Linked DNA regions of Prosthecodimorpha staleyi. The protein of the gene in region 2 interacts with the protein of the main gene of each other region in a pairwise test. Links are inferred from orthologs where the notes say so. Each region holds a gene or a part of one and is shown on either strand. Other genes may lie near its edges. The genes, in order: lpdA and KL771_RS18195.

Region 1 (12,856 bases), on a different replicon or contig from region 2:
CTTCAGCGCGGCGACCTGATCGTCGGAGAGCGGCTCCGCCGACACGACGGAGGCGGTCGCCTCGCCGCGATGGGCGGCGACCAGAGCACGATAGCCGGCAATCATGTCGGGAATGGCGAACAGCCGGCGATTCTGCGCGGCCAGCCGGATCAGGTTGGCGGCGAGACCGCCGATCCCGGCCCGCGCGAGCACGGCCGAGATGGCACGGATCTGCTCTTCGGCCGCGAAGACGGGGCTCATCACGAGCCGCTTCAGATCGGCACTTTCCTTGACCAGACCCTCGAAGGCGTCGAGGTCGGCCGCGACCTGATCCACGGCGCCCGCATCGAGCGCCAGGTCGAACAGGGCGCCGGCATAACGCTGCGCGACGCCGGTAACGATCGTTGACTCAGTCAAGGGCGAAGACCCCCACGCCAATTCGGACGGGCAAAGGTTAACCGCCTCCGCACGCCCTTGATTCTGTTCGGCTTTTTGCTCGGGCGTCCTGCGCAGTAAGGATGCGCCACCCGAAGCCGGGGGTGTCCTAGCATATGGGTATGACCCACGCAACATGATGCGTTGCGACATTTCCGAAAGTCTAAGGTCAGTTTCGGTGGCGGTTTACCGCCATTGCGGCGGTGCACTGCCGGGACGGGGCTACAGGAAGCTCTGCGGGTCGATGTCCACCTGGATCTTGATGCCGCCCTTGCCCCAGCGACGGCCCTGCAGCCATTGGGCGAGATAGCCCTGCAGGTCGGCCTGTCGGGGCGCGATCACCAGGAATCGCAGACGGTGGCGGCCGCGCATGACCGCGATCGGGGCCTCGGCCGGGCCGAGCACGCGGATCGCGTCGGCGGGCGGGATCGCGCCGGCGAGGTCGCGCGCGGCGGCCAGCGCCGGCTCGCGCTCGTCGGCGGAGACGATCACGGCGGCGAGCCGGCTGAAGGGCGGCATGAAGGCGCGGCGGCGCTCGTCGATCTCGGCGGTATAGAATCGCTCGCGGTCGCCGGCGATGATCGCCTTCATGACCGGATGGTCGGGCGCATGAGTCTGCAGGAAGCCGCGCGCTTCGCCACCGGCCCGGCCGGCGCGGCCGGTCACCTGCTGCAGGAGTTGGAAGGTCTTCTCGGCCGCGCGCGGATCGCCATGAGCGAGGCCGAGATCGGCGTCGACCACGCCGACGACGGTCATCTTCGGGAAGTTGTGCCCCTTGGCGACCAGCTGGGTGCCGATGACCAGGTCGAACTCGCCCTTGGCGATGGCGCCCAATTCGTCCTTCAGCCGCTTCGTGCCCCCGGGCATGTCCGAGGACAGCACCAGCCGCCGGGCCTCGGGAAACAGCGCGGCGGCCTCTTCGGCGACGCGCTCGACGCCGGGGCCGCAGGCGGTCAGGCTGTCCAGGTCGCCGCAGGACGGGCAGGCATCCGGCCGGCGCTCGGTATGGCCGCAATGGTGGCAGGCGAGCACGCCGCGAAAGCGGTGCTCGACCAGCCAGGTCGAGCAGTTCGGGCATTCGAAGCGATGGCCGCAACTGCGGCAGAGCGTCAGCGGTGCGTAGCCCCGGCGGTTCAGGAACAGGAGCGCCTGCTCGCCGCGCCCGATCGCCTCGTCGATCGCCGTCTGCAGGCGCGGCGCGATCGCCCGGCCGCGCGGCAGGGTCTTCTGGCGCAGGTCGATGGCCGAGATCTCGGGCAGCCGTGCGCCGCCGACACGCGACGGGAGGACGAGGCGGCGATAGCGGCCCTGGTCGGCATTGACCCGGCTCTCGATCGAGGGCGTCGCCGAGGCGAGCACGACGGGGAAGCCGCCGAGCCGGCCGCGCACCACCGCCATGTCGCGGGCGTGATAGACGACGCCCTCGTCCTGCTTGTAGGCGCCGTCATGCTCCTCGTCGACGACGATCAGGCCGAGATCGCGAAAGGGCAGGAACAGGGCCGAGCGGGCGCCGATCACGCAGCGCACCTCGCCGGTGGCGACCCCGCGCCAGGTGCGCGCGCGCGCCTTGGCCGACACGTCGGAATGCCATTCCTCCGGCTTGGCGCCGAACCGGGCCGCGAAGCGGTCGGTGAACTCGGCCGTCAGGGCAATCTCGGGCAGCAGCACCAGCGCCTGCCGTCCGGCCTTCACGGCGGCCGCAATGGCCTCGAAATAGACCTCCGTCTTGCCCGAGCCGGTGACGCCGTCGATCAGCACCACCTTGAAGCCGCCCTCGGCGACGGTCGCGGTCAGGTCCTCGGCCGCCGCCTGCTGGTCGTCGGTGAGGGCGAGGCGGCCGTAGTCGGGTTCGGGAATGTCGGCCGGTCGGCCGGCGCGCAGTTCGACCGTCTCCAGCGTGCCGCAGTCGATCAACCCATCGACCACCGACACCGAGACGCCGGCCTGGGCGGCAAGGCCGAGGCGCGACCAGGCGAGCCCGTCGACCAGGGCCTCCAGGACGCGCCGCCTCGCCGGCGTCAGCCGTTCCGGCGGGGCGCCGACGAGGCGGACGCCGCGGATCGGCGCCTCCGGCTCGAGCGCCTCGGGCGACCGCAGCACCATGCGCAGCACCATGCCGCGCGGCATCATGTAGTAGCGCGACACCCAATCGACGAAGCGGCGGATGGTCTCGCCGAGCGGCGGCGCGTCGTGGACGGCGGCGATCGGCTTCAGCCGGTTATGGCCGACGGTCTCCCCGCCGGGTTCGTCGTCCCAGACCACGCCGGTCACCTCGCGGGTGCCGAGCGGCACCTGCACGATGGTGCCCGGCTGCACCGTCACCCCGCGCGGCACCCGGTACGAGTAGGCGTGGTCGAGCGCCACCGGCACGACCACCGGCACCACGTCCCGGGGGGACGCGGCGGGGCTGTCGAACAGGAGGTCGGTCTGGGCCATGGGGGTGTGTCGATGGGATGGTTCGATTCGGGGGGGCCGGCGGCAGGCAGGGACGATAGTCGCTAATCGGCTGTTCATCACGCCTCGATCAGGATGGCGGCATGACGGCCGAATCGCCCCTCCTGATCGCGGCACCCGATCTTGCCGCCGCCGCAGCCGACTGGCAGCGCCATCTCGGCGCCGAGCGGCGTGCCTCGCCGAAGACGCTGGAGGCCTATGATCGCGACCTCCGGCAGTTCCTGTCCTTCCTGACGCTGCATCTCGGCGAGCCGCCGCGCATCGCGTCCCTGTCCGAGCTCCGGCCGGCCGACATCCGCGCCTTCCTGGCGCGCCGGCGCGGCGAGGGCATCGAGGCGCGCAGCCTCGGCCGGTCGCTCGCCGGCATCCGGTCCTTCATCCGCTTCCTGGAGCGCCGCGGCGAGGCCAATGCGGCCCCGTTCGCGGCCGTTCGGGCGCCCAAGGCGCGCAAGTCCCTGCCCAAGCCGGTCGAGGCGGGCCAGGCCCTGCGGCTGGTCGATGCCGGCGAGAGCCTGGCCGAGGAGCCCTGGGTGGCCGCCCGTGACGCCGCGGTGATGAGCCTCCTCTACGGCGCCGGCCTGCGCATCTCGGAGGCGCTGGGGCTGACCCGCGCCGAGGCGCCGCTCGCCGCCGACGTGCTGCGCGTCACCGGCAAGGGCGGCAAGACGCGGATCGTGCCGATCCTGCCGGCGATCCGGGCCGGCCTCGCCGACTATCTCCGGCTCTGCCCCTACGCCCTGCCGCCGGACGGGCCGCTCTTCGTCGGGGTGCGCGGCGGTCCCCTGTCGCCCCGCATCGTGCAACTGGCCATCGAGCGGCTGCGCGGTGCGCTCGGCCTGCCCGACAGCGCGACCCCGCATGCTCTGCGCCATTCCTTCGCGACCCATCTGCTGTCCGCCGGCGCCGATCTCCGCTCGATCCAGGAACTGCTCGGTCACGCCTCGCTTTCGACCACGCAGGTCTATACCGGTGTCGATGCGACCCGCCTGATCGAGGTCTACCGCCGCACGCATCCGCGCGCCTGAGGTTCGACATGTCCCAGAATGCCGTCCGCCTGTTCCCCGTCGTCTTCGCGGCCCTGCTGGCCTTCGGTGGCACATCGGCCCGGGCCGAGACGCCGGTCTGTGCCGGCACCGATCTGCGCCCCGCCATCGCCGCGGACGAACCGGAGCGCTGGCGGGCGATCGAGGCCCGGGCGGCCGGGATCGAGAACGGCGATGCGGTCTTCTGGAAGATCGAAGGCAAGGCCTCCAAGACGCCGTCCTGGCTGCTCGGCACGATCCACCTGTCCGATCCGCGCGTGACCGATCTGAAGCCGGCCGTCCGCAAGGCGCTCGACGGGGCGCGGGTGGTGGCCCTGGAGAATACCTCGGTGCTCGATCCGAAATCCGCCGGCACCGCCTATGCGGAAGGGATCGATTCGATGCTTTTCACCGACGGACGCAGCCTGCCGGGCGTGCTCGGGCCGGAGACCTGGGCGGCGACCGCCAAGGCCTTCGAGGCGCGCGGGCTGCCGGGCTGGGCCGTGGCCGGCTGGAAGCCCTGGGTCGTGGTGTTCGGAGCGCTGCTCTACCCGCCGTGCGAGTTGAAGCGCTGGCAGGCGGGCCAGGACATGCTGGACATCGCGATCGGCAAGGCCGGACGGGCGCGCAAAGTCCCCGTGCTCGACCTCGAAACGGTCAAGGACCAGTTCTCGTCCATCGACCAGATGAGCGAGGCCGAGCAAATCGCCCTGTTGAAGTCGATCCTGTCGATCGACGCCCGATCGGTCGACTATCAGGAGACGTCGGTGCGCTTCTATGCGGCCGGTCGCATCGACCTGCTCTGGGCCTTCTCGATCGACATCTTCGCGCGCACCGGCGCCGACAAGACCGCGGCGAGCGTGATGGAGAACGCCTCCTTCCGCCGCAACGCCAAGATGCTGGAGGCGGCAAGGCCGCTGATCGACCAGGGCGGCGCCTTCCTGGCGGTCGGTGCGCTGCATCTGATCGGCGAGAAGGGCCTGGTCCGCCTGCTGCGCGAAGCGGGCTACAAGGTCACCGCCGTCCGCTGAACCGCGCACACCGGATGAATGCCGGCTGAACGGGCGTTTCCGGCCCGGTTCACCAGCCTCGCTCCAGTCTCCCCGCCATGCTTTCGGAACGACCCGGACGTTTGTCCGGTGCGGGTCCGGCGAGAGCGGGAGAGACCGATGACGAGGCCTGCGACGAACGTCGTCGCGCTCTGGACCGCCGCGTTCGTGCTGGCCGGTTCCGGCGGCGCGATCCCGTCATGGGCGGCCGGGCCGGCCTGCGACGAATGGGGCTATGCCGGGTCCTGGCTGAACAGCGAGGCCGTTGAGGGCAGCGACGTGATCGCGGCCGAAATCCGCGTCGACTGCCGCCGCCCCGTTCCGCGCGGCGAGGGGCCGAAGGTGCAGATCGCCCTGACGGTTCGCTGCCTGCACTACGAATGCGTCTGGCGGCCGGTTTCCGGCCAATGGGGCGAAGCCGGCGAAGGCGGCACGCCGACCCTCGCCGCCGTGATCGACGAGGAACGCGTCGAACGCCGCATCCTGGTCGAGGCTCCCGAACGCGGCAGCCTGCGCATGACCGTCACCACCCGATTCCGCACCGTGCCCCTCGAACCCCGCCGGGTCACCTACCGCCTGAAACGGCAGAAGTGAGGGCCGGAAATTTTTCGCGTTTCCGCGGCATCGACCCCCTCATCCGGCCTTCGGCCACCTTCTCCCCCCTTGAGGGGAGAAGGGGACAACGGGTTGAGAGATCGAGGAAAGCCGCGCAAGTCGCCGCGCCCGCGGCTCCTTCCCCTTCGCCCCCTGAAGGGGGGAGAAGGTGCCCGAAGGGCGGATGAAGGGGGTGGATCGGCAGGCGTTCGGGGAGCCGGTCACATGTGGATGGCGCGCTTGTCGACCGCCATGGCGGCCTCCTTGACGGCTTCCGACATGGTCGGGTGGGCGTGGCAGGTGCGGGCGAGGTCTTCGGCGGAGCCGCCGAACTCCATCAGCACGGCGGCCTCGTGGATAATCTCGCCGGCGCCGGCGCCGAGGATGTGGACGCCGAGGACGCGGTCGGTCGCGGCGTCGGCGAGGATCTTCACGAAGCCGTCGGTCTGGCGGTTGGCCTTGGCGCGGCCGTTGGCGGTGAAGGGGAACTTGCCGACCCGGTAGGCGATGCCGGCGGCCTTCAGGTCCTCTTCGGACTTACCGACGGTCGCCACCTCCGGCATGGTGTAGACCACGCCCGGGATCACGTCGTAGTTCACGTGGCCGGCCTGGCCGGCGAGCATCTCGGCCAGCGCGACGCCCTCGTCCTCGGCCTTGTGGGCCAGCATCGGCCCGCGCACCACGTCGCCGATGGCGTAGATGCCCGGAACGTTGGTGCGGAAATGGTCGTCGATCACCACGCGGCCGCGCGGGTCCTTGGCGACGCCGACCTCGTCGAGGCCGAGCCCGGCGGTGAACGGCACGCGGCCGATGGCGACCAGCACCACGTCGGCCTCGATCGTCTCCGCGGCGCCGCCAGCGGCCGGCTCGACCGTCGCCGTCAGGCCGGCTTCGGTCTTCGCGATGCCGGTCACCTTGGTGCCGAGCTTGAAGGCGAAGCCCTGCTTCTCCAGGATGCGCTGGAAGGCCTTGGCGACCTCCGTGTCCATGCCGGGCAGGATGCGGTCGAGATACTCGACCACCGTCACCTTGGACCCCAGTCGGCGCCAGACCGAGCCGAGTTCGAGCCCGATCACGCCCGCGCCGACCACGATCAGCCGCGCCGGAACGGCGTCGAGTTCGAGCGCGCCGGTCGAGGACACCACCTGGCGCTCGTCGATCTCGATGCCCGGCAGCCGGGCCACATCCGAGCCCGTGGCGATCACGATCGCCTTGGTGTCGATCACCTGCACGGCGCCGTCGGCCGCGGTCACCTCGACCTGGGCGGGCGACAGGATGCGGCCGGTGCCGTGGATCGGCGTGATCTTGTTCTTCTTCATGAGGAAGTCGATGCCGGTGACGTTCGACGTCACGGTGTCGGCGCGGTGCTTCATCATGGTCGGCAGGTCGAGTTCGGCGGTCGCCTTGATGCCGAGGGCGGCGAAGCCGTGGCGGGCCTCGTCGAACAGTTCGGAGGCGTGCAGCAGCGCCTTGGACGGGATGCAGCCGACATTCAGGCAGGTGCCGCCATGGGTCTTGCGCTTCTCGACCACCGCCACCTTCATGCCGAGCTGTGCGGCGCGGATGGCGCAGACATAGCCGCCGGGGCCGGTTCCGATGACGACGAGATCGTACAACATGGCGTTCGGTGCTTTCCTGGCTGCCGGCCGGACCGGTCGACCGTGCCGACCGGTTCAGCCGATGATGCCGGCCCGGCCGGTGCCGGACCGCGATGGGGTTGCGGCCTTATAGCGCAGGAATGGCCCCGGACGCACTCGGCTTTGGTATAGGTGCCGACCGTTTCGGGGATCCTGCCGGCCGCAGCGGCTCAGCGTCCGCCCGAGACCGTGACCACCGAGGCGGTGGTGTAGCTGCTCTCGTCCGAGATCAGCCATAGGATGGCGTTGGCGCATTCCTCGGCGGTGCCTTCGCGCTTCATCGGGATGGACTCGCGCAGCTGTGCGACCCGGTCTGGGATGCCGCCGGAGGCGTGGATGTCGGTGTCTATCAGGCCGGGCCGGATGGCGTTGACGCGCACGCCCTCCGCGGCCACCTCGCGGCCGAGGCCGAGGGTGAACACGTCGATGGCGCCCTTGGCGGCGGCATAGTGGACATACTGGCCGGGCGAGCCGAGCGTGGCGGCGGCCGAGCTCAGGTTGACGATCGCCCCGCCCTTGCCGCCATGGCGGGTCGACATGCGCTTCAGCGCCTCGCGCGCGGCGACGATCGAGCCGATCACGTTGATCCGCAGCATCCGCTCCAGACGCTCGACGCTGATCTCCTCCACGCGCGCCGGCAGGTCGACCACGCCGGCATTGTTGACGAGGCCGACCAGGGTGCCGTGCCGATCGGCTTCCGCGAACAGGGCGAGCGTGTCGGCCTCCGAGCCGATGTCGCTCTTCACTGCGACGGCCTTGCCGCCGGCCGCCTCGACGGCCGCGACCAGCGAGCGGGCTGCGCCCTCGTCGCTGACATAGGAGAACACGACATCGTAGCCGCGCGCGGCGGCGAGCAGCACGGTGGCGCGGCCGATGCCGCGGCTGCCGCCGGTGACGATGAGGACGCCCTTGCTCATGGTCTGGTCTCCGATCCCTGGGCCGCGTCGCGGCGTTTCTTGGGCACGATGGCCTTGATGACGAAATGGATGCCTGCCGTGAGCGCCGTCGCCGCCAGGCCGAAGGCGATCAGGCCGGTGTCGGCCGGGATATGGCCGCGCCATGCGAGCGACCCGGCCGCCGCGGCGACGCCGGACCCGGTCATGACCAGCACCAGGCCGACCAGGAACAGGGGACGAAGGCGCATCGGGCGGATCTCCTGGCGGGCGACATGACGGTGCTGCGCGTCGGATCGGGAAATCCCCGCCGCCGGCACGCGACGGGCCGGAACGCAAACGGCATCCGGCCCGACCGGACAGGATGCCGCCACAAGCTTTGTCACGGCGCAAGCCCGGCGGAGCGCAGGGCTGCTCCGACCGCGCCCGTGCGTGGCGTCAGATGTCCATGACCAGGCGCTGCGGGTCCTCGATCATCTCCTTGACGCGCACCAGGAAGGTGACGGCTTCCTTGCCGTCGATGATGCGGTGGTCGTAGGAGAGGGCGAGATACATCATCGGGCGGATGACGATCTGGCCGTTGCGCACCACCGGACGGTCCTCGATGCGATGCATGCCGAGGATCGCCGACTGCGGCGCGTTCAGGATCGGGGTCGACATCAGCGAGCCGTAGACGCCGCCGTTGGAGATGGTGAAGGTGCCACCCATCATCTCGTCGATCTTGAGCTGGCCGTCGCGGGCGCGGCGGCCGAACTCGCCGATCGTCTTCTCGACGCCGGCGATCGACAGCCGGTCGGCATCGCGCACGACCGGAACGACGAGGCCCTTGTCGGAGCCGACCGCCACGCCGATGTGGTAGTAGTTCTTGTAAATGATGTCCTGTCCGTCGATCTCGCCGTTGACGGCCGGGATCTCCTTCAGTGCGGCCACGCAGGCCTTGACGAAGAAGCCCATGAAGCCGACGCGCACGCCGTGCTTCTTCTCGAACAGGTCCTTGTACTGATTGCGGATGGCCATCAGGGCCGACATGTCGACGTCGTTGAACGTCGTCAGCATGGCGGCGGTATTCTGGGCGTCCTTCAGGCGGCGCGCGATGGTCTGGCGCAGCTTGGTCATCTTGACGCGCTCTTCGCGCACCGAATCGTCGGCCTGCGGGGTCGGGCGCGGCGCCGGCGGGGCGGCCGGGGCCACGGCGACCGGGGCGGGCGCCGGCTTGGGGGCCGTGGCGGCGGCGATCACGTCCTCCTTGAGGACCTGGCCGCGCTTGCCGGAGCCTTCCGCGACGCTGACGCCGGTCTCGGCCATCATCTTGGCGGCCGACGGCGCGGGCGGCATCCCGCCGGCCGGAGCGGCCGCGGTGGCCACGGGTGCCGGGGCGGCAGCCGCCGGGGCAGGGGCCGGCGCGGCGGCGGGGGCCGATGCGGTGGCGGCGGCGCCGGCCGCGATGGTGCCGAGCAGCGCGGCGACGCCGACCGTCTCGCCTTCCTTGGCGACGATCGATTCGAGCACGCCGGCGGCCGGGGCGGGAACCTCGACCGTGACCTTGTCGGTCTCCAGCTCGACCAGCGGCTCGTCCGCCTTCACGGCCTCGCCGGGCTTCTTGAACCACTTGGCGACGGTGGCCTCGGTGACGGATTCCCCGAGCGTCGGAACCTTGATTTCGGTGGCCATGGTGAGGGTCTCTTGCCTTCTTGGGTCATCGGGCGACCCGGGGTCGCCCGACGCTGGAGGAGGATCAATCGCCGAGGGCGTCGTTCATGAACGCCTGCAGCTGCGCGACGTGCTTGGACATCAGGCCGGTCGCCGTGGCGGCCGAGGCGGCGCGGCCGGTATAGCGCGGCCGCCGGGTCTTGGCGTCGATCTGGGCCAGGATCCATTCGAGATAGGGCTCGATGAAGAACCAAGAACCCATGTTCTTGGGTTCTTCCTGGCACCACACGATTTCGGCATGACGGAAGCGGGTCAACTCCTTGACCAGCGCCTTGAGCGGTACCGGATAGAGCTGCTCGACGCGCATCAGGTAGATGTCGTCGATGCCGCGCTTCTCGCGCTCCTCGAGCAGGTCGTAATAGACCTTGCCGGTGCAGAGCACGACGCGCCGGATCTGCTGATCGGGCTTCAGCCGGGTCGCGGTCAGTTCCGGGTTGGTCTCGGCGTGGTCGAACAGCACCCGGTGGAACGACGAACCGTCGGCCAGATCGGACAGCTTGGAGACGCACTTCTTGTGACGCAGCAGCGACTTCGGCGTCATCAGGATGAGCGGCTTGCGGAACTCGCGATGCAGCTGCCGGCGCAGGACGTGGAAGTAGTTGGCCGGCGTCGAGGCGTAGACCACCTGCATGTTGTCTTCCGCGCACATCTGCAGGAAGCGCTCCAGGCGGGCGGAGGAATGCTCCGGCCCCTGGCCTTCGTAGCCGTGCGGCAGCAGGCAGACGAGGCCCGACATGCGCAGCCACTTGCGCTCGCCGGAGGACAGGAACTGGTCGAACACGACCTGGGCACCGTTGGCGAAGTCGCCGAACTGGGCTTCCCATAGGGTCAGCGCGTCGGGCTCGGCCAGGGTGTAGCCGTATTCGAAGCCGAGCACGGCCTCTTCCGAGAGCATCGAGTTGATGACCTCGTAGCGGGCCTGGCCCGGCGCCAGGTTGTTGAGCGGGATGTAGCGGGCCTCGGTCTCCTGATCGTAGAGCACCGTGTGACGCTGGCTGAAGGTGCCGCGCTCGCAATCCTGCCCGGACAGGCGGATCGGATGGCCCTCGTCGATCAGGGTCGCAAAGGCCAGCGCCTCGGCGGTCGCCCAGTCGATACCCTCGCCGGTCTCCATCATGGTGCGGCGGTTGTCGAGGAAGCGGCCGATCGTCTTGTGGACGTTGAAGCCCTTCGGCACCTCGGTCAGCTTGAGGCCGAGCGACTTCAGCTTGTCGGTGGGCAGGCCGGTCTTGCCGCGGCGCGCCTCGTCCGGATCGCCGCCGGCCGACTTCAGGCCCGCCCAGCGGCCGTCGAGCCAGTCCGCCTTGTTGGGCTTGTAGCTCTGGCCGGCCTCGTGCTCGTTGTTGAGGTGCTTGCGCCAGTCGGCGATCCACTCCTCGACCTCGCCGCGCGTGACCACGCCCTCGGCGACCAGCTTCTCGGAATAGATCTGCACCGAGGTCGGATGGTTGCGGATCTTCCGGTACATGATCGGCTGGGTGAAGCCGGGCTCGTCGCCTTCGTTATGGCCGAAGCGCCGGTAGCAGATCATGTCGATCACGACCGGCTTGTGGAACTTCTGCCGGAACTCGGTCGCCACCTTGGCGGCGAAGGTCACCGCTTCCGGATCGTCGCCGTTCACGTGGAAGATCGGCGCCTCGATCATCTTCGCCACGTCGGACGGGTAGGGCGAGGAGCGCGAGAAGCGCGGATTGGTGGTGAAGCCGATCTGGTTGTTGATGATGAAATGGATCGAGCCGGCGGTGCGGTGGCCGCGCAGGCCGGACAGGCCGAGACATTCGGCGACCACACCCTGGCCGGCGAAGGCGGCGTCGCCATGGATCAGGAGCGGCAGCACGCGGGCGCGCTGCTCGAGCGGCACGACCTCGCTGCGCGGCTTGTCGGCGAGCTGGTCCTGCTTGGCGCGCGCCTTGCCGAGCACGACCGGATCGACGATCTCAAGGTGCGACGGGTTGGCGGTCAGCGACAGGTGGACCCGGTTGTTGTCGAACTCGCGGTCCGAGGACGCGCCAAGATGGTACTTGACGTCGCCGGAGCCTTCGACCTCGTCGGGAGCGGCCGAACCGCCCTTGAACTCGTGGAAGATGATCCGGTGCGGCTTGCCCATCACCTGGGCGAGCACGTTGAGCCGGCCGCGATGGGCCATGCCGAGCACGATCTCGCTGACGCCGAGATTGCCGCCGCGCTTGATGATCTGTTCGAGCGCCGGCACGAGCGCCTCGCCGCCGTCGAGGCCGAAGCGCTTGGTGCCGGTATACTTCACGTCGATGAACTTCTCGAAGCCCTCGGCCTCGATCAGCTTGCGCAGGATGGCGCGCTTGCCCTCGCGGGTGAAGGCGATCTGCTTGTCCGGCCCCTCGATGCGCGCCTGGATCCAGCTCTTCTCGGCCGGATCGGAGATGTGCATGAACTCGACGCCGAGCGTCTGGCAGTAGGTGCGGCGCAGGATCGCGATCATCTCGCGCACGGTCGCGAATTCGAGGCCGAGCACGTTGTCGATGAAGATCTTGCGATCGAGGTCGCGCTCGGTGAAGCCGTAGCTGGCCGGATGCAACTCCTCGTGGTCCTTCTCGGGGGCGAGGCCGAGCGGGTCGAGATCGGCATGCAGGTGGCCGCGCATGCGGTAGGCGCGGATCATCATGATGGCGCGGACGGAGTCGCGCGCAGCAGCCTGCAACTGCTCCTGCGTGATCTCGGTGCCCTTGGCCTTCGCCTTGATCTTGTCGCCGGCCTGCTTTTCCAGCCAGCCCCAGTCGCTGTCGAGCGCGGAGACCAGTTCGCCGTTGGCCGGCCGCGGCCAGTCGCTGCGCTCCCAGCTGGCGCCGCGCGCGTTCTTCAGGACGGTCTGCTTCTCGTCCTTGACCTCTTCGAAGAAGTCGCGCCAGCCGGCATCGACGGAGGCCGGATCCTGTTCGTAGCGGGCGTGCAGCTCCTCGATATAGGCGGCATTGCCGCCCGACAGGAACTGGAGCGCGGAATTGGCCGGTTCACCCATATCCGTCCCGGAGCCCTCGGCTCCGCCTCTCTTGGCTTGCCGGGCGCGGCTGGCCGCCGCGGCCTCTTCGGACCGGCCGTCGAAATTT
Region 2 (16,693 bases):
GACGTGCGCGTCGGCGACACCGTGATGGTGCAGCGGGCCGGCGACGTGATCCCGCAGGTGCTCGGCGTGGTGGCGGAGCGGCGGCCGCCGGATGCCGAACCCTATGTCTTCCCGTCCGTCTGTCCGTGCCCGCTGCACACCCCCGTGGTGCGCGAGACGACCGCGACCGGCGAGGAGGGCGTGCGCCGCATCTGCACCGGCGAATTCGCCTGCCCGCACCAGCGCCAGGAGCATCTCAGGCATTTCGTGTCGCGCCGGGCCTTCGACATTGAGGGGCTGGGCGAGAAGCAGATCGAATTCTTCTTCCACGATCCCGACCTCACGGTCCGCGAGCCGGCCGATCTGTTCACGCTCGCCGCGCGAGACGCGGTCAACCTGAAGAAGCTGAAGGACAAGGAGGGCTTCGGGGCGACATCGGTCGCCAAGCTTTTCGCCGCCATCGACGAACGACGCCGGATCGGACTGGAGCGCTTCGTCTTCGCGCTCGGCATCCGCAATGTCGGCGAGACCACGGCGCGCATGCTGGCCCGGGCCTACGGCTCCTGGGCGGCGCTGCACGCGGCTGCACTGGCGGTTGCGGCCGGCGACGCGGCGGCGCGCGAGGAGATGGACGCGATCGACCAGATCGGCGAAACGGTGATCGACTCCATCGCCGACTATTTCGCCGAGCCGCACAATCTCAACGTGGTCGAGCGCCTGGTCGCCGAGATGACCGGCGGCATCGAGGATGCCGAGAAGCCGAAATCCGACACGGCGGTTGCCGGCAAGACTATCGTGTTCACTGGCACGCTGGAGAAGCTGACCCGCGACGAGGCCAAGGCGCAGGCCGAGCGGCTCGGCGCCAAGGTGTCCGGCTCGGTCTCGTCCAAGACCGACCTCGTGGTCGCCGGCCCGGGTGCCGGATCGAAGCTGACCAAGGCGCGCGACCTCGGCATCGCGGTGATCGACGAGGACCAATGGATCGCGATGGTCGGAGCCTGAGACAAATCCTTACGGAAAGGACCTTTGCGGGCTGGTCCTGATGGGGGCCGCACGACTGCCCATGGTGGGCGGCGCGACATTAACTTCGGGAGACGCCGGAACCGGGCTGGGGAGCGCCGGGTCGGCGACCGGAGGAAAATCGTGGCGACCGCAGCCGATTCCGCAATGCCCGAGCCCGTCGCGCCGCTCTCGCCCGCCCGGCGGGCGATCTCCGGACTTCCGGAGCCGGTCGCGCCGTTGTCGCCTGCCCAGCGGGCGGCCCTGGCGGCAGCCGCAGCGACGCCGCTGCATGCCTATCGGCGCGGCTATGCGGCCGGCCGTACCGGCCCCTTCTTCCGGCATGCAACCATTGCGGCGCTGACGGCGCGGGGGCTCCTGATGCTGAGCCCCGCCGGCGCGGTCTGCCGGGTGACGGCGGCCGGGTTCGCGCGTCTGCGCGATATCCGGACGCGCGCGCACCGGTTCGCCTGCGTCTGGCCGGAAGGCGACGAGGCCGCGGCCGGCAATGCCGTCGATGCCGCCGCCACCGGCCGCCAAGGCAAGGGCGGCCTGGCAGCCGACGGGGCGGCTCCCTGACCGATCAGGCGAGCGGCGCCGTGGCGGCGTCGAGCCAGGCGCCGGTCTCGGCATCGACCCGCGGGCCGACGGTGGCGCGGACCCGCGCGTGATAGGCGTCGATCCAGGCGCGCTCGGCGGCCGTCAGCAGGTCGGTGTCGATCAGGCGGCGGTCGTAAGGGACGAGCGTCAGCGTCTCGAAGCCGAGCATCGCCCGCTCGCCGCCCGGGATCGCCTCTGGCTCAGTGACCAGGACCAGGTTTTCGATCCGGATGCCATAGGCGCCGGTCTTGTAGTAGCCGGGCTCGTTGGAGACGATCATGCCCGGCTCCAGCGCGACCATGCCGGTCTTGGCGATCCGGTGCGGTCCCTCGTGCACCGACAGGAAGCTGCCGACGCCGTGGCCGGTGCCGTGGTCGTAGTCGAGGCCGGCCTGCCACAGCGCGATCCGGGCGAGCGTGTCGAGCTGCGCGCCCGTGGTGCCTTTCGGGAAGCGCGCCATCGAGATGGCGAGATGGCCCTTCAGCACCAGGGTGGCGCGCTGCCGGGCTTCCGGATCGGGCGCGCCGACGGCCAGCGTGCGGGTGATGTCGGTGGTGCCGTCGCGATACTGGGCGCCGGAATCGAGCAGGAAGACCGAGTTCGGTTCGATCGGCCGGTTGGTGGCGCGGGTCACGCGGTAGTGGACGATGGCGCCGTTCGGGCCGGCGCCCGAGATGGTGTCGAAGGAGATGTCGAGGAGCGCGCCGGTCTTGGCCCGGAAGGCTTCCAGCATCTCGACGGCGCCGATCTCGTCGAGCCCGCCCTTCGGCGCCTCGCGGTCGAACCAGGCCAGATAGGCGACATAGGCGGCCGCATCGCGCAGATGCGCGGCGCGCGCGCCGGCGATCTCGGCCGCATTCTTGAGGGCCCGCGGCTTCAGGACCGGATCCTCGCCCTCGACCAGACTGCCGCCGGCCGCCGTGATCGCCCCGGCGACGGCCTCCGACGTCCAGGCCGGATCGACCAGCACCGCCGCCTTGGCGGCGCCGAGGGCGCCGAGGGCGGCCGGAAAGGCGCCGGGCTCGGCGACATCGGCGATGTCCTCGAGCGCGGCGCGGACCTCGTTGCCGAGCTTGCGGCCGTCGATGAACAGTTCCGGGCGGCCCTCGCGATGCAGCACCGCATAGGAGATCGGCAGCGGGGTGTGCGACACGTCCGAGCCGCGGATATTGAACGCCCAGGCGATCGAATCCGGCTGCGACAGGATCGCGGCATCGGCCTTGCGGTCGGCCAGGATGGCGGCGAGCCGCTGAAGCTTGGCGGCGGCCGTCTCGCCGGCGAACTCCGGCGGGTGCAGCGCCACGGCGCCGAGCGGCGGCGCCGGACGGTCGACCCAGACGGCATCGAGCGGATTGCCGTCGACCGCGACGATCTCGGCGCCGGCCTTCTCGGCCGCCTTCTTCAGCCGCCGCATGCCGCCGATGGTGTGCAGCCAGGGATCCAGCCCGAGCCGCGCGCCGGGGGCGAGGTTCTTCTCCAGCCAGTCGGCGACCGGGGTCTCGACGATGTCGACCAGATCGAATACCGCCATGTCGACCTGCACCTGAGCCTGCAGGGTATAGCGGCCGTCGACCAGGATGGCGGCGCGGTCGCGCAGAACGATCGCGGCGCCGGCCGAGCCGGTGAAGCCGGTCAACCAGCGCAGGCGGTCGGCCGAGGCCGGGACATATTCGTTCTGGTGCTCGTCGGCGCGCGGGATGACGAAGCCGTCGAGGCCGCGCCGGTCGAGTTCGGCCCTGAGCGCGGCGACCCGGACGGGGCCGACGGTCGGATCGGTGATGTCTTCGAAGCTCTGGAACATCGGCAGGCGGCCTCGGATCGGGGGGCTAGAACGGCCCGCGTCCGAAAGGACGCGGACAAGGCGCTCTATATTATTGACTCTAGAGCATCCTGCGATCGGGTGGTTCCACCCGAACGCAGGATGCTCAAGGGGTCAGGCGCGGCTGTTGCGCAGGATCAGCGCCATCCAGTCGTCGCGCTCGATGGCGTCGTCGAGATGGAGGCCCTGCATGCGCCAGGCGGCGAGGACCTTGGGGGCGTCGCTGGTGCGCAGACCCGACAGGACGACGGCCGCGCGCGGGGCGAGCGTGCGCGCCACCGGCGCGGCGAGGCGCATCAGCGGGCGCGCCAGGATATTGGCGACGACCAGATCGTAGGGCGCCTGCTCCATTAGCCGGCGCGCGCGCATGCCGTCGGCGACCAGGCACTCGACCAGCCCGCCGACGCCGTTCAGGCGCACGTTGCCGCGCGCGATCGCGACCGCGACCGGGTCGATGTCGGTCGCCAGCACCTTGACGCGCAGCACCCGCGCGATGGCGATGGCGAGCAATCCCGTGCCGGTACCGAGATCGAGCGGCCGGGCGAAGCGCTCCTTCTTGAAGAGGAGGTCGAGCGCGGCGAGACAGGCCCAGGTGGTGGCATGATGGCCGGTGCCGAAGGCAAGTTCGGCGTCGATCTCGATCGACTGGCCGGTCGGCGGCCGCCGGACGCGGTCGTGGCTGCCATGGACGAAGAAGCGGCCGGCCTGGACCGGATGGCGGATCTCCTCGCTGAGCGCGACCCAGTTGGTCGCCTCGTCGAGCACGCTCGCCTGCGGCTCCAGCCCGAAGGCATCGGCGCCGAGCACGTCGATCACCCGTTCGATCGCCTCGCCGGGCTCGCTGTCGAGCACCAGGGCGAACACCGTCCAGACATTGCTGTAGGCCGGGGTTTCCTCGAGCGTGACCGGGAAGCCTTCGAGTTCGAAGGCATCCTCCAGCAGGTCGGCGATCCGGCGGGCTTCCTCGAAGCCGGCGGTGAGACGGACCTGGACGGTGGGCATGGCGGCTCCGCGGCGAGGAGGATGAGGAGGGGCAGGATCGGTCAGGGCCGCTGTTCTGGCACGGCGGCAGGCGGCCGGTCCAGTGCCGGAGCGTCAGCGGTGGAATGCATGGCGGCGGGCGGGCTTCTCGAAGGTCAGCGAAGCCCATTCCTTGGCGGCCAGCCGGCGCACCAGCACGAGGCCGCGCGCCCGGTAGGCGGCGACGAGGCGGGCTTGCTCGCCGATCCTCAAGCCGGCCACCACCAGCCGCGCGCCCGGCGCCATCAGGCGCACGACCGGGCCGGCGAGGCGGCAGAGCGGATCGGGCAGGATGTTGGCGAGCACCAGGTCGAAAGGCGCTGCGCGGGCGAAGCGGATGTCGTCGAGCCCGTCGGCGAGGAGGGCGCGGAAGCGGCGCGAGACGGCGTTGCCGGCCCGGTTGGCCTCCGCCATGCGCACCGCGACCGGCTCGATGTCGGAGCCGAGCACGGCGGCGTCGCCGATCGCGCGGGCCAGCGCCAGGCCGAGAATGCCGGTACCGGTGCCGAGATCGAGCACGTTCACCGGCCGCGCGCGGCGCAGTTCGAGGTCCAGCGCCATCAGGCTCAGCTGGGTCGAGGCATGGTCGCCGGTGCCGAAGGCGGTCGAGGCCTGAATGACCAGATCGGTGCGGCCGAGCCGGGCCGGGTCGGCCGGGCGGTTGTGGTCGCCGAAGACCCGGAACCGGCCGGCGGCGACCGGCGGCAGGCTGTCGAGGCCGATCGCCTGCCAGTCGGCATCGTCATAGGCGCGCAGGGAGAGCCCGGACAGGCGGTCGGCCGCATCCGGGTCGTCGAGATGCAGGGTCAGCCGCTCGGTCAGCTCAGTGAGATCCGGGCGGAGCGAGAACCACGCCTCGGCCCGCCAGCCGCTGCCGCCGCCCAGATCGAAAGCGCCGGCGGCATCGGCCGCGATATGCTCGTCGCCGGCGATCAGGTCGGCGAGCGCACAGACGAAACCCTCGGGACCGTCGAGGGACAGAAGCCAGGTGGTCACAGGCGCCCCGTCATGGCAGGACCGGCCGTCACGGGCGGGTCACGAAACTGTCGAGCACCCGCTTGCGGCCGGCGCGATCGAAATCGATGGTCAGCTTGTTGCCCTCCACCTCGGTGACGGTGCCGTTGCCGAACTTCTGGTGGAAGACCCGCTCGCCGACCTTGAAGTCCGACGTCTCGGTGCCGACCGACTTGGCGATCAGCGTGCCTTCGATCAAGGCCGAAGCCTTGCGCGGATGCACGGTATTGCCCCAGCGGTCGCGCATCTCGCCGCGCCCGCCCGCGCCGCCGAAATTCGAGCGCCCTTCGGCAAAACCGCCGCTGCCCGTGTCGGGCTGCGCCCAGCTGCCGGACTTGCGGTCGTCGCCGCCTCGCGTGCGATCCTCGCCGCCTTTCAGGCGCTGCGCGCGCTGCCAGCCGGGCGAGGAATAGCTCGACCCGAACGGGTCCATCGCGTCGAAGCGGCTGCGGTCGTAGCCGCCATAATTGGACGACGGCTCGCGCACCTCGACATGGGCTTCCGGCAATTCGTCCAGGAAGCGGCTCGGGATCGAGGCCTGCCAGGAGCCGTGGATGCGCCGGTTGGAGGCGAACCAGATCTTGGCCCGCTTGCGCGCCCGGGTGATGCCGACATAGGCGAGGCGCCGCTCCTCCTCGAGCCCGGCCGCGCCGTTCTCGTCGAGCGAGCGCTGGTGCGGGAACAGGCCCTCCTCCCAGCCGGGCAGGAACACCGTGTCGAATTCGAGCCCCTTGGCCGAATGCAAGGTCATGATGCTGACCTTGTCGGCGGTCGGATCGTTCTCGGTATCCATCACCAGGGAGACATGCTCGAGGAAGGAGGGCAGGGTCGGATAGTCCTCCATCGAGCGCAGCAGTTCCTTCAGGTTCTCCAGTCGCCCGGGCGCTTCGGCCGACTTGTCCTGCTGCCACATCTCGGTATAGCCGGCCTCGTCCAGGATGATTCCGGCCAGCTGGCCGTGCGGCAGCCTGTCGAGATCGCCGCGCCAGCGCGCGAAGGACGCGGCCAGCCCGGCCAGCGCGCTGCGCGGCTTCGGCTTCAGCTCCTCGGTCTCGACGATCTCGGCGGTCGCCTGCAGGAGCGGCACGCCCTTGGCGCGCGCATAGGCATGGACCTGCTGGATGGTCGCGTCGCCGAGCCCGCGCTTCGGCACGTTGACGATGCGCTCGAAGGCGAGGTCGTCGGCCGGCTGGCAGGTGACCCGGAAATAGGCCAGCGCGTCGCGGATTTCCTGGCGCTCGTAGAAGCGCGGGCCGCCGATGACCCGGTAGGGCAGGCCGATATTGAGGAAGCGCTCTTCCAGTTCGCGCATCTGGAACGAGGCGCGCACCAGAACGGCGATCTGCGACAGGGCGTGGCCGTCGCGCTGCAGCCGCTCGATCTCCTCGCCGATGGCGCGGGCCTCCTCCTGGCTGTCCCAGACCGAGGCGACCACGACCTTCTCGGCCGTCTTGTCCTCGGCGTCGGTGAACAGCGTCTTGCCGAGCCGGCCTTCGTTGTGGGCGATCAGATGCGAGGCGGCGGCCAGGATGTGGCCGGTCGACCGGTAGTTTCGCTCAAGCCGGATGACCTTCGCACCCGGGAAATCGTGCTCGAAGCGCAGGATGTTGTCGACCTCGGCGCCGCGCCAGCCATAGATCGACTGGTCGTCGTCGCCGACGCAGCAGACATTCTTCGAGCCGGTCGCGATCAGGCGCAGCCACATATACTGCGAGACGTTGGTATCCTGGTACTCGTCGACCAGGATGTAGCGGAAGCGGCGCTGGTAGTCGGCGAGCACGTCCGGATGCGCGCGCCAGATGGTGATGACATGCAGCAGCAGGTCGCCGAAGTCGCAGGCGTTCAGCGCCTTCAGGCGGTCCTGATAGGCACGGTAAAGTTCGCCGCCCTTGCCGTTGCCGAAGGCGCGCGCCTCCAAGGGCGGGATGCGGTCCGGTGTCAGGCCCTTGTTCTTCCAGCCGTCGATGAAGGCGGACAGCTGGCGCGCCGGCCAGCGCTTCTCGTCGATCCCGGCCGCCTGGATGATCTGCTTCATCAGGCGCAGCTGGTCGTCCATGTCGAGGATGGTGAAATCGGACCGGAGCCCGACCAGTTCGGCATGGCGGCGCAGCACCTTGGTGCCGATCGAATGGAAGGTGCCGAGCCACGGCATGCCCTCGACCGCCTCGCCGACCAGGGACGAGATGCGGTGCTTCATCTCGCGCGCGGCCTTGTTGGTGAAGGTCACGGCCAGGATCTGGCCGGCGCGCGCACGGCCCGTGGCCAGGATATGGGCGATGCGGGTGGTCAGGACGCGGGTCTTGCCGGTGCCGGCGCCGGCCAGCACGAGGAGCGGACCCTCGGTGGTCAGGATGGCGTCGCGCTGTTCGGGATTGAGATTGTCCAGATAGGCGGATTCGGCAGGCGGCGGGCGCAGGCCGGCGGCGCGCGCCGCGATGCCGCCCGGACGCGCCATCGGCGGCGGCGCGGGCGCACGCGAGCGGGTGAGGCCGGCCGGAACGGGGTGGTCCGGATCGAACGGAAAGCCGTCGCCGGCGCCCGGATGACCCGTGGCGTCGTCGGCGAAGCGGTCATGCGGATAGGCATCGTCCCCGGACGCCGGCTCGTCGCCAAACGGGATCCGATCGAACGCGACCGGATCGTACCCGTCCATCTCGGGACCGGGCGTCTCGGGCTCGTTCGGCAGATCGCCCGGGAAGGGGGCTTCCGCAAAGGGATCGTCCAGGATGTCGTCCGGCGCCGCCGCGGGGCGGCGCGACGGCGGCTTGCCTGCGCTCATGATGTTTCCGACTCGTTCTCCTGATCCCCTATATAGGCCATGCCGACGCGGCCGGGCAGGGCGGTCCGGCGGGATCTGTCACGGTCGTGCCGGTCGGCCGGCACGATCGGAATTTCTCGCGTCACGGCACTCCTTGGCGGATCAGTTCAGCGTGACGGTGATGCCGCGGAAGTGCTGTTGCGCGGCCGGCAGGGACTTGCATTCGGCGCCGCCGATCTTCACCCCGCCGTCGTCGCTCAGGATCTGAAGCTCCGACGATCCGGCGACCGCAAACAGGGCCTCGGGCCGCAACGTGCCGAAATCGATGCCCGGCACGGCGATCGGATCGGCCGCGCCGCCGGACCAGCGGTAGAGCGCGAAGCTGCCGGCATCGGCGGTCGGGCCGGCGACGATCAGGTAGCCGTCGCCGATGCGCTCCAGGCTGCGGATGCCGCGCCCGCCGAGCGCGACCAGCGACACCGCCCCGATCGCCGGTGCGGCCCCTGCGACGATGTCGGCCGGATTGTCCAGCGTCACGACCAGCGCCTTGCCGTCGACCAGGGGATTGCGGAAGCCGACCAGCAGCCGGCCGTCCGGCGTGGCGGCGAGGCCCTCGATGTTCAGCCCGCCCGCGGCCTCCGGGGCACGCTCCGCTGCGGCCGCAAGCCCGTAGGGCGCGAGCGCCGGGGCGGCCAGGAGCGCCGGCAGGAGGCCGGTCGATGGCGTCCCGGCGGGTGCAAGCGAGGTGACGGCGCCGCCCGGCACGATGTCGGTAGCGAACAGCCGCTGCCGCTCGGCGCGCAGCTTGCCGCTCGAATTCCGACCATGCGACGCGATCCAGTAGATCCGGTCGCCGATGCGAGCGGCGCCCTCGAGGTCGGATTCCCGCGTGCCGGTCCTGAGGAAGCCGGCGAGCGGCACGGTGCCGCTCGGCGCGCCGCCCGCCAGGGCATAGATCCTGAGCGTGTTGTCTTCGTCGCTGGCCACGACGAAATGCCCGGCATCGATCGGCACGGCGGCGGACGCGTCGCACATGCCGTTGAAGAGGCGGCTTTCCGGCTCGGCTGCCGCCGGGGCCGCCGCCGCCAGCCACGCCCCCAGGAAACAAAAGCCGATCCGTGTTCGGAAGTCTGACATCGTGCGGCTCCGGTCCGATCGCGTGCCCACCCTATCACGAGCGGTGTGCAACCTGTCGCAGATGTCGGATGCCGGCCAGGGCGAGGCGCCGGAGACGAACCCCGGCCACGGGGCCAAGCCGCAGTTGCGCATTGCCGACGGGGCTCGCCTGCCGCTTCGGCGCTTCTCGGTGCGGGATTCCTGCCCTATTGGTGGGCAATGACCACACCGCCCGCCGCGCCGCTCACCCATCGCCCGATCGTCTTCCTGACCGCGCTCGCCGCGGTGAACTGGTTCGGCTTCGCCGCCTGGAACGCGCTCCTGAACAATTTCGCCAAGGAGCAGGCCGGCTTCGACGGCCTCGCCATGGGGCTCTTGCAGTCGATCCGCGAGGTACCGGGGCTGCTGGCGGTGTCGGCGCTCTTGTTCCTGCTGATCATGCGCGAACAGACCCTGGCCTATGTCAGCCTGGTCCTGCTCGGAATCGGCGTGGCGGCGACCGGCTATTTCCCGAGCATTCACGGGCTCTGGGTGACGACGCTGATCATGTCGGTCGGCTTCCACTACTACGAGACCATGGCGCAGTCGCTGACGCTGCAGCTCTTCTCCAAGCAGGAGGCGCCCAAGGTACTCGGGCGGCTGTCGGCGGTGACGGCGGCCTCGCAATTCGTCGCCTTCGGCGGCATCGCGCTGATCTGGTGGGCGATCCGGCCGAGCTATCAGTCCGTGTTCCTGATCACCGGCGGGTTGTGCATCGTCGGCGCGCTCGTGGCCATCGCGATCTTCCCGCGCTTCGAGGGGCCGGTGCCGCAGCGCAAGTCGATGGTCCTGCGCCAGCGCTACTGGCTCTATTACGCGCTGACCTTCATGACCGGGTCGCGCCGGCAGATCTTCACGGCCTTCGGCGCCTTCCTGCTGGTCGAGAAGTTCGGCTTCGGCGTCGCCGAGATTTCGATCCTGATGCTCGCAACCTATTCGATCAACACGGTGGTCGGCCCGCGGCTCGGCCACCTGATCAACCGGATCGGCGAACGCCGGACGATCATGATCGAGAACATCTCGCTGATCCTGGTCTTCGCCGGCTACGCGCTGTCCGACCAGTCCTGGATCGCGGCCGTCTGCTACGTCGCCGACGGCGTCTTCTTCACCTTCACCATCGCCCAGCGCACCTATTTCCAGAAGATCGCCGACCCGGCCGACATCGCCCCGACCGCCGGCGTCGCCTTCACGATCAGCCATATCGCGGCGGTGTTCATCCCGGTCCTGTTCGGCATGATCTGGCTGAAGAACCCGTCCCTGGTCTTCCTGATCGGCGCCGCGCTGGCCACCGTCTCGCTGACCTTCGCCTTCCTGGTCCCGCGCAACCCGGAACCCGGCCACGAAACCGTCCTGTCGCCCGCGCGGCGGCCGGTGGTGGCGGAGTAGGGGGCTCAGGCGGACAGGGAGCGGGCGGCAGGTCCACGATCATCGGCTGCGCCGATCACGTGGTCCACCCATTCGCTCGGCATCCGCCCCTCGAAGGCCGGACGCTGGGCTTCGACGAGCGCGAGGAAGTCGTGGCCGCTGAGCCCTGCCTCGAAACTCAAGGCCGCCAGACGGGACACGCCCTTGAGGCGCATTCCTTTCGCTTCGGAAACAAGGTCGGAGGCCGTCAAGGCGTCCGAAATGTCTCGGCCCAGATCATAGGCGCGTTCGAGCACGTCCCCGTCCACTTCTGGCACGGATAGCGCCTTTTCGATCTCCTCGAAGAGCGCGACGACTTGGTGAGATTGGCGAAGGCGATCGACCAGCATTCTGGCTTCCGGTGGGGTCAGCGTGGGAATCGTGCCGCCTTCCGGCAACAGGGGGGCGATCATCGAAGCACGATCGGCAAACATGAAGCCTCCTCGACATGCGGATGTTACAGGTTTGAACCCACCGAACATCTCTTCCGGAGGGAAGTCGCGGCATCCCATGCGACCATTTCCTCAAGCGAACCGGCAATCCGACTTGCTTCGCAACGTCTGAGATCGGGTGCCGATCCGACCGTATGGAAAAACTTCCGTTGGCTTGAAGGCCTGATCCGCCGTGGCTCTGACGAGTTTAGCCTCGGTAGTGAATATAAACCTTCAGCGCAAATGACGCAAAAACCTCGGCGACGTTCTCAAGGTGGCGTAGCGTGCGACTGGGATATCGGCTGTATCTTCCAGACCGGTTGTTCAGCCACCAGCCCGGCTCGCCCATTTCTCCAGTCCATGTCAGCTCGCCTCCGATGCGGCCCGGTCCGAGGCCGACAAGCAGTGGATGGCCGATGGCAAACCACCCGGACGGAAGCGGGACGCGGCGCAGACGGGGAGCGAAGGCACCTGAAAGGTCCGTCATGCTCTCCATGGCGAGGCGAACGGTGCCGGTAGCGTCCACGAGCCAGAGCACGGACAATCGCGATCCCGCCGGTTCCAGGATTGCGCCATGGGTCGCGCTTTCGGAGATCGCCAGCAACGCCGCGGCCGCGCGGCCGTCCAGTGGCACCCAGGCCCTTTCCCCGATCCGCTCCTCTTCAACCCGAATATAGGCCGGTGTCTCGAGTGGCCCGAAGCGGTCGTCCAGTGAATCCATGGGTAGGCCGTATGCCGAGAAGAGAAGTCAACCGACATTCAGTAGCTCGCCCTTTGGTTGAATTGCAAGGTGCAGTCCGGACACACTTAGCCCCTTGAAGGCTTCCTTCACCCCTTCCTGACGATCCCGATCTTGCGGCCCGCGCGCTCGGGCCACGGCTTGCCGTCGTCCTGGGCTTTCATGGCGGTCAGGGTGGCCATCACGTCCTCTGGGAAGGGGGCGGTGCGCCGGGCGGCCATGTCGACATGCAGGTACATCTGCTCGCAGGTGGCGGAGAGCCAGCCTTCGGTGGCGTGGCGCAGTTCGGCGAAGACGTGCAGGCGCTTGGCGTCGAGATCCAGGAACCGCATCGTCACCGTGACCGGGTCGGCGAGGAAGACCTCGCGGACGTAGCAGACATGGATCTCGGCGGTCATGAAGGACAGGTTGCGGGTCGCGATGTAGTCCGGCCCGAGCCCGGCATGGCCGAGGATCTCGTCGGCGGCGCGGTCGAACAGCACGTTGTAGTAGGCCATGTTGAGATGGCCGTTATAGTCGATCCAGGCGGGCTCGATCGCCATCGTGCCGGTCACGAGCGGGATGGCGGCATGCGGTTCGGTCATCGTCTTCGGTCTCTCCGGGTGTGGGCTCTCGGGGATGCGGGCGCGGATCGGCGTCAGGCCGCAATCTTCGATCCCCGGCCCGCTCCTGTCCAGCCGGACGAAGGGGCCGGCCGCCGCCGTCAACCTCAGTCCCACACGGGAGCCTGACCGCCGCCGCATGGTCGACCGACTGCACAAGCCGAACCCGATCGTGTAGCGTCGCCGCCCGTCCGCGCCGGCAAGCGACTGCCGGCAGGGACCGCGCAGCGCGCGCAAAGGTTCAAAATCCATGATGCCGCCATCGGCGCCGCGTCATGACCGGGGAGGCTGGAAGTCCGATGACCGTGGCAGGTTTCATGTCGTCCCGTCCGGATCCGCAGGCGGTGGCGACCGCGATCGGCATCCTGACGCAGCGTTTCGGCGAGCGGCTTTCGACCTCGCAGGCGCTGCGCGAGCAGCACGCCCATACGACGACCTGGATCCCGGTCGAGGCGCCCGACGCGGTCGTCTTCGCCGAGAGCGAGGCGGATGTGGTCGAGACGGTCAGGGTCGCCGCCGAATATGGCGTCCCGATCATCCCGTTCGGCACCGGCACTTCGCTCGAAGGCCATGTCAACGCGCATTTCGGCGGCATCTCGATCGATACCTCGCGCATGAACCGGCTCCTCGCCGTGCATGCCGAGGATCTCGACTGCGTCGTCCAGCCGGGCATCACCCGCAAGCTCCTCAACGAGCAGCTGCGCGACACGGGCCTGTTCTTCCCGATCGATCCGGGCGCCGACGCCTCGCTCGGCGGCATGGCGGCGACGCGGGCCTCGGGCACCAATGCGGTGCGCTACGGCACGATGAAGGACAACGTGCTCGCCATGCGCGTCGTCACCGCCGACGGCTCGGTGGTCAAGACCGCGCAGCGCGCGCGCAAGTCCTCGGCCGGCTACGACCTGACCCGCCTCTTCGTCGGCTCGGAGGGCACGCTCGGGGTAATCACCGAGATCACGCTGAAGCTCGCCGGCATCCCCGAGGCGATCGCCGCCGGCTCCTGCACCTTCCCCAGCGTGAAGGCGGCCGCCGACGCGGTCATCGTGACCATCCAGTCCGGCATCCCGGTTGCCCGCATCGAACTGCTCGACGAGGTCCAGGTCCGCTCGGTCAATGCCTATTCGAAGCTGTCGCTGCCCGAGCAGCCGCTGCTGCTGCTCGAATTCCACGGCACCGACGCCTGGGTGGCGGAGCAATCCGAGCGCTTCGGCGAGATCGCGGCCGATCACGGCGGCGGTCCCTTCGCCTGGGTGACGAAGCCGGAGGACCGCACCCGTCTGTGGCAAGCCCGTCACGACGTCTATTGGGCGAGCCTCGGCCTCCGGCCCGGCGCGAAGGGGCTGTCGACCGATGTCTGCGTGCCGATCTCGCGGCTGGCCGACTGCATCGCCGAGACCAAGGCCGATATCGAGGCCTTCGGGTTGATTGCGCCGATCGTCGGCCATGTCGGCGACGGCAATTTCCACGTCCTGCCGCTGATCGACATGGACAGCCCGGCCGAGATCGCGACGGCGGAACGCTTCGTCGGCCGCATGGTCGAGCGCGCCATCGCGATGGACGGCACATGCACCGGCGAGCACGGCGTCGGCTCCGGCAAGATGAAGTATCTGGAGAAGGAGCACGGCGCGCCCGCGCTGATGGCGATGCGGGCCATCAAGGCCGCGCTCGACCCGAAGGGCATCATGAATCCGGGCAAGATCGTCGCAGCCGGATAGGCCGCGCGGCCGGGACGCCACGGCCGGCAGGATCGGGTGGTGCCGCCCACGTTGGGGAGACGTCATATCCGGCAATCGTTTGCGCGCCGATCCTGCGATCGCGTTCGAACTGCGGTCGTGGCTGGCGGCGGCGCAACCGTCGGGTCCGGACAGGACGGCCGGCGCCTTTGTCCATCGATGAGGCAGTCCGCCCCGTCATGGGCGGCTGACGGGCGCCGCATATCCTCCTAGATTGAACGCGATCGTCTTCGCGCGCGCCACACCCAGTTCGGGCGCGGCAGGATTCGGGGCGCGTGCGCGTGCGGGGAGGCAGTCGGTGAACTCGCTCTATATCGGCGTCGGGTTGACGATCATCGCGGCCTTGATGGCGGCGCTGATCGGGCCTTTCTTCATCGACTGGGGCCTGTTCCGGACCAGCTTCGAGGCCGAGGCGGAGCGCATCTTCGGCGCCAAGGTGACGGTGCTCGGATCGATCGACGCCCGGCTGCTGCCGAGCCCGTGGCTGTCGCTCGGCGACGTGGTGGTCGGCTCGGTCGACCGCCCGGCCGCCAAGATCGGCCGATTCGAGGCCCGGCTCGAATTGACGCCGCTGCTCAAGGGTGAATTCCATATCTCCGAACTGCGGCTCGACCGGCCGAGCCTCTCGGTCTCGCTGAAGCGCAACGGCACGCTGGTGCTGGCCGGCGACCCCGCGCCCGTCGCCGGCGCCCTACGCGATCTCGGCGATGCCAGCCTGGAGATGGCCGAGATCGTCGACGGCCGGATCGATTTCGCCGACGAGCGGGCGGGGCGCAGCTTCGCCCTGGAGCGGATCAACGGCATCGTCTCGGGAAGCGCGCTCGCCGGCCCGCTCAAGGCCGAGGGCGGCGCCGTCGCGATGGGCCAGAGCGTGGCGTTCCGCCTCGCCATGGGCCGGGTGACGGCCGAGCGCGCCGTGCCGGTGAAGCTCCAGGTAACCCCTGGCGGCGAACCGCTGGTCGTGACCGTGGACGCCGCATTGTCGCTGACCGGCGGACCGCCGCGCGCGACCGGCACGGCCGTGGTCCAGCGGCTCGATTCGGAAGCCAAGGCCGACCGGGGCGATCCCGGGCCGATGCCGTGGCGGCTGGAGAGCCGATTCGCGGTCGATCCGGCGCGCCTCGATCTCGATCCCCTGACGCTGGCCATCGGGCCGGACGACCGGGCCTACCAGCTGAACGGCCGCGGCCGGATCGATCTCGGGCTGACGCCGAATTTCGACCTCGCCCTGACCGCCAAGCAGATCGATCTCGACCGGGCCCTTGCCGGCCGGGTCGGCGAGGCGGTCGATCTGGATGGGGTCGCGCGCCGCGTTCTCGGTACGATCGCCGGGCTGCCGGTTCCGGACATGCCCGGGCGGTTGGCGCTCGACGTGCCCGGCCTGGTGGTCGGTGGCGGCGTCCTGCAGGACCTGCGGCTGATTGCCCGTCCGCGGCCGGGCGGCTACTCGCTCGAGGAACTGACCGCGCGCCTGCCGGGACGCAGTCAGGTGACCGCCTCCGGGCGGCTGTCGCTGACCGGGACGCCCGCTTTCGACGGCCGTCTCTACGTCGCCTCCGAGCAGCCGAACGCCTTCGCGGCCTGGCTACGGCGCGGCGGCGTGCAGGGCCGGCTCGATCCCGTCAGCGTCGACGCCATCCTCAAGATCGATGCCGACAGCTTCCGGGCCGACCAGATGCTGGCGCGCATCGGCGCCGCGCAGGTGCGCGGCCATGTCCAGGTCTCCGGCATCGGCAGCGCGCCGCGCGTCGAGACCGGGATCACCGCCGACCGGCTCGATCTTGATCAGGTCCGCGCGCTGGCGGGTCTATTCGCCAGTCCCGCCGGTCTGGCGCCGGCCGCAACCCGGATCGATCTCGATGCCGGCCAACTCGTGCTCGGCGGTGTCACGGCCCGCGGCGTCTCGGCCCGGCTCGCGGTCGACGGCGACAGCGTCGAGGTCAGCCGCCTGTCGGTCCAGGATGCCGCCGGTGCGGCGTTGGACATGACCGGGCGGATCGATCGTTTTGCGGCCCGTCCCGACGGCAATCTGCAGGCGACCGTCAAGGCGGCGACGCTGGACGGCCTGGTGCGCATGCTGCGCTCGCTCTTCCCGGATACGCCGGCGCTCGATCGCTTCGCTGCGGCCGCGCCGCATCTGGCCCCGCTCGATGCGCGGCTGAGCCTGACCGGCCAGGCCAGTGGCGAGCGGGGCGACCTGCAGCTCGACATATCCGGCACGGCCGGACCGAGCCGGCTCGCGGTGGCCGGCAAGCTTGCCGGCAGCCCTGCGGAATGGCGTGCCGGCCGCATCGACCTCAACGCGCGGCTCGACGGACCGGATGGCGGGCGACTGATGCGACAACTCGGGATTCCCGCCCTGTCGCTGAAAGGCGCCGCCGGGCAGGCCGCCGTAACGCTTGCCGGCGTGCCGGCGACGGGGCTCGACGGTACCGCCGAA

What was found.
Region 1: the proteins of KL771_RS18195 (region 2) and lpdA interact in binary tests that used the Escherichia coli proteins (3 or more experiments, as listed by UniProt). The link is inferred for Prosthecodimorpha staleyi from one-to-one orthologs.

What each region holds. Positions count from the first base shown.
Region 1 is NZ_JAHHZF010000015.1:6,023-18,878, reverse strand. The notes cover bases 4,954-7,832. They hold lpdA (dihydrolipoyl dehydrogenase), read right to left. Parts: upstream 7,153-7,832; coding sequence 5,755-7,152; downstream 4,954-5,754. Other genes in these bases: KL771_RS24930 (SDR family oxidoreductase), read right to left, coding at 7,341-7,832; KL771_RS24940 (hypothetical protein), read left to right, coding at 5,060-5,533. Outside these bases: KL771_RS24960 (F0F1 ATP synthase subunit delta), read right to left, coding at 1-396; KL771_RS24955 (primosomal protein N'), read right to left, coding at 637-2,850; KL771_RS24950 (tyrosine recombinase XerC), read left to right, coding at 2,952-3,893; KL771_RS24945 (TraB/GumN family protein), read left to right, coding at 3,902-4,921; more of KL771_RS24930, read right to left, coding at 7,833-8,087; KL771_RS24925 (hypothetical protein), read right to left, coding at 8,084-8,314; odhB (2-oxoglutarate dehydrogenase complex dihydrolipoyllysine-residue succinyltransferase), read right to left, coding at 8,502-9,734; KL771_RS24915 (2-oxoglutarate dehydrogenase E1 component), read right to left, coding at 9,799-12,768. UniProt on the Escherichia coli protein: Lipoamide dehydrogenase is a component of the glycine cleavage system as well as of the alpha-ketoacid dehydrogenase complexes.
Region 2 is NZ_JAHHZF010000009.1:55,657-72,349, forward strand. The notes cover bases 5,242-8,576. They hold KL771_RS18195 (ATP-dependent helicase), read right to left. Parts: upstream 8,211-8,576; coding sequence 5,442-8,210; downstream 5,242-5,441. Other genes in these bases: KL771_RS18190 (50S ribosomal protein L11 methyltransferase), read right to left, coding at 5,242-5,413; KL771_RS18200 (DUF3616 domain-containing protein), read right to left, coding at 8,352-8,576. In the rest of the region: NAD-dependent DNA ligase LigA, read left to right, coding at 1-981; KL771_RS18175 (hypothetical protein), read left to right, coding at 1,147-1,557; KL771_RS18180 (aminopeptidase P family protein), read right to left, coding at 1,562-3,379; KL771_RS18185 (50S ribosomal protein L11 methyltransferase), read right to left, coding at 3,512-4,399; more of KL771_RS18190, read right to left, coding at 4,493-5,241; more of KL771_RS18200, read right to left, coding at 8,577-9,326; KL771_RS18205 (MFS transporter), read left to right, coding at 9,525-10,730; KL771_RS18210 (hypothetical protein), read right to left, coding at 10,736-11,182; KL771_RS18215 (hypothetical protein), read right to left, coding at 11,388-11,900; KL771_RS18220 (thioesterase family protein), read right to left, coding at 12,008-12,502; KL771_RS18225 (FAD-binding oxidoreductase), read left to right, coding at 12,820-14,235. UniProt on the Escherichia coli protein: A helicase with DNA-dependent ATPase activity. Unwinds DNA duplexes with 3'-5' polarity. Translocates on single-stranded DNA with 3'-5' polarity. Initiates unwinding more efficiently from a nicked substrate than double-stranded DNA.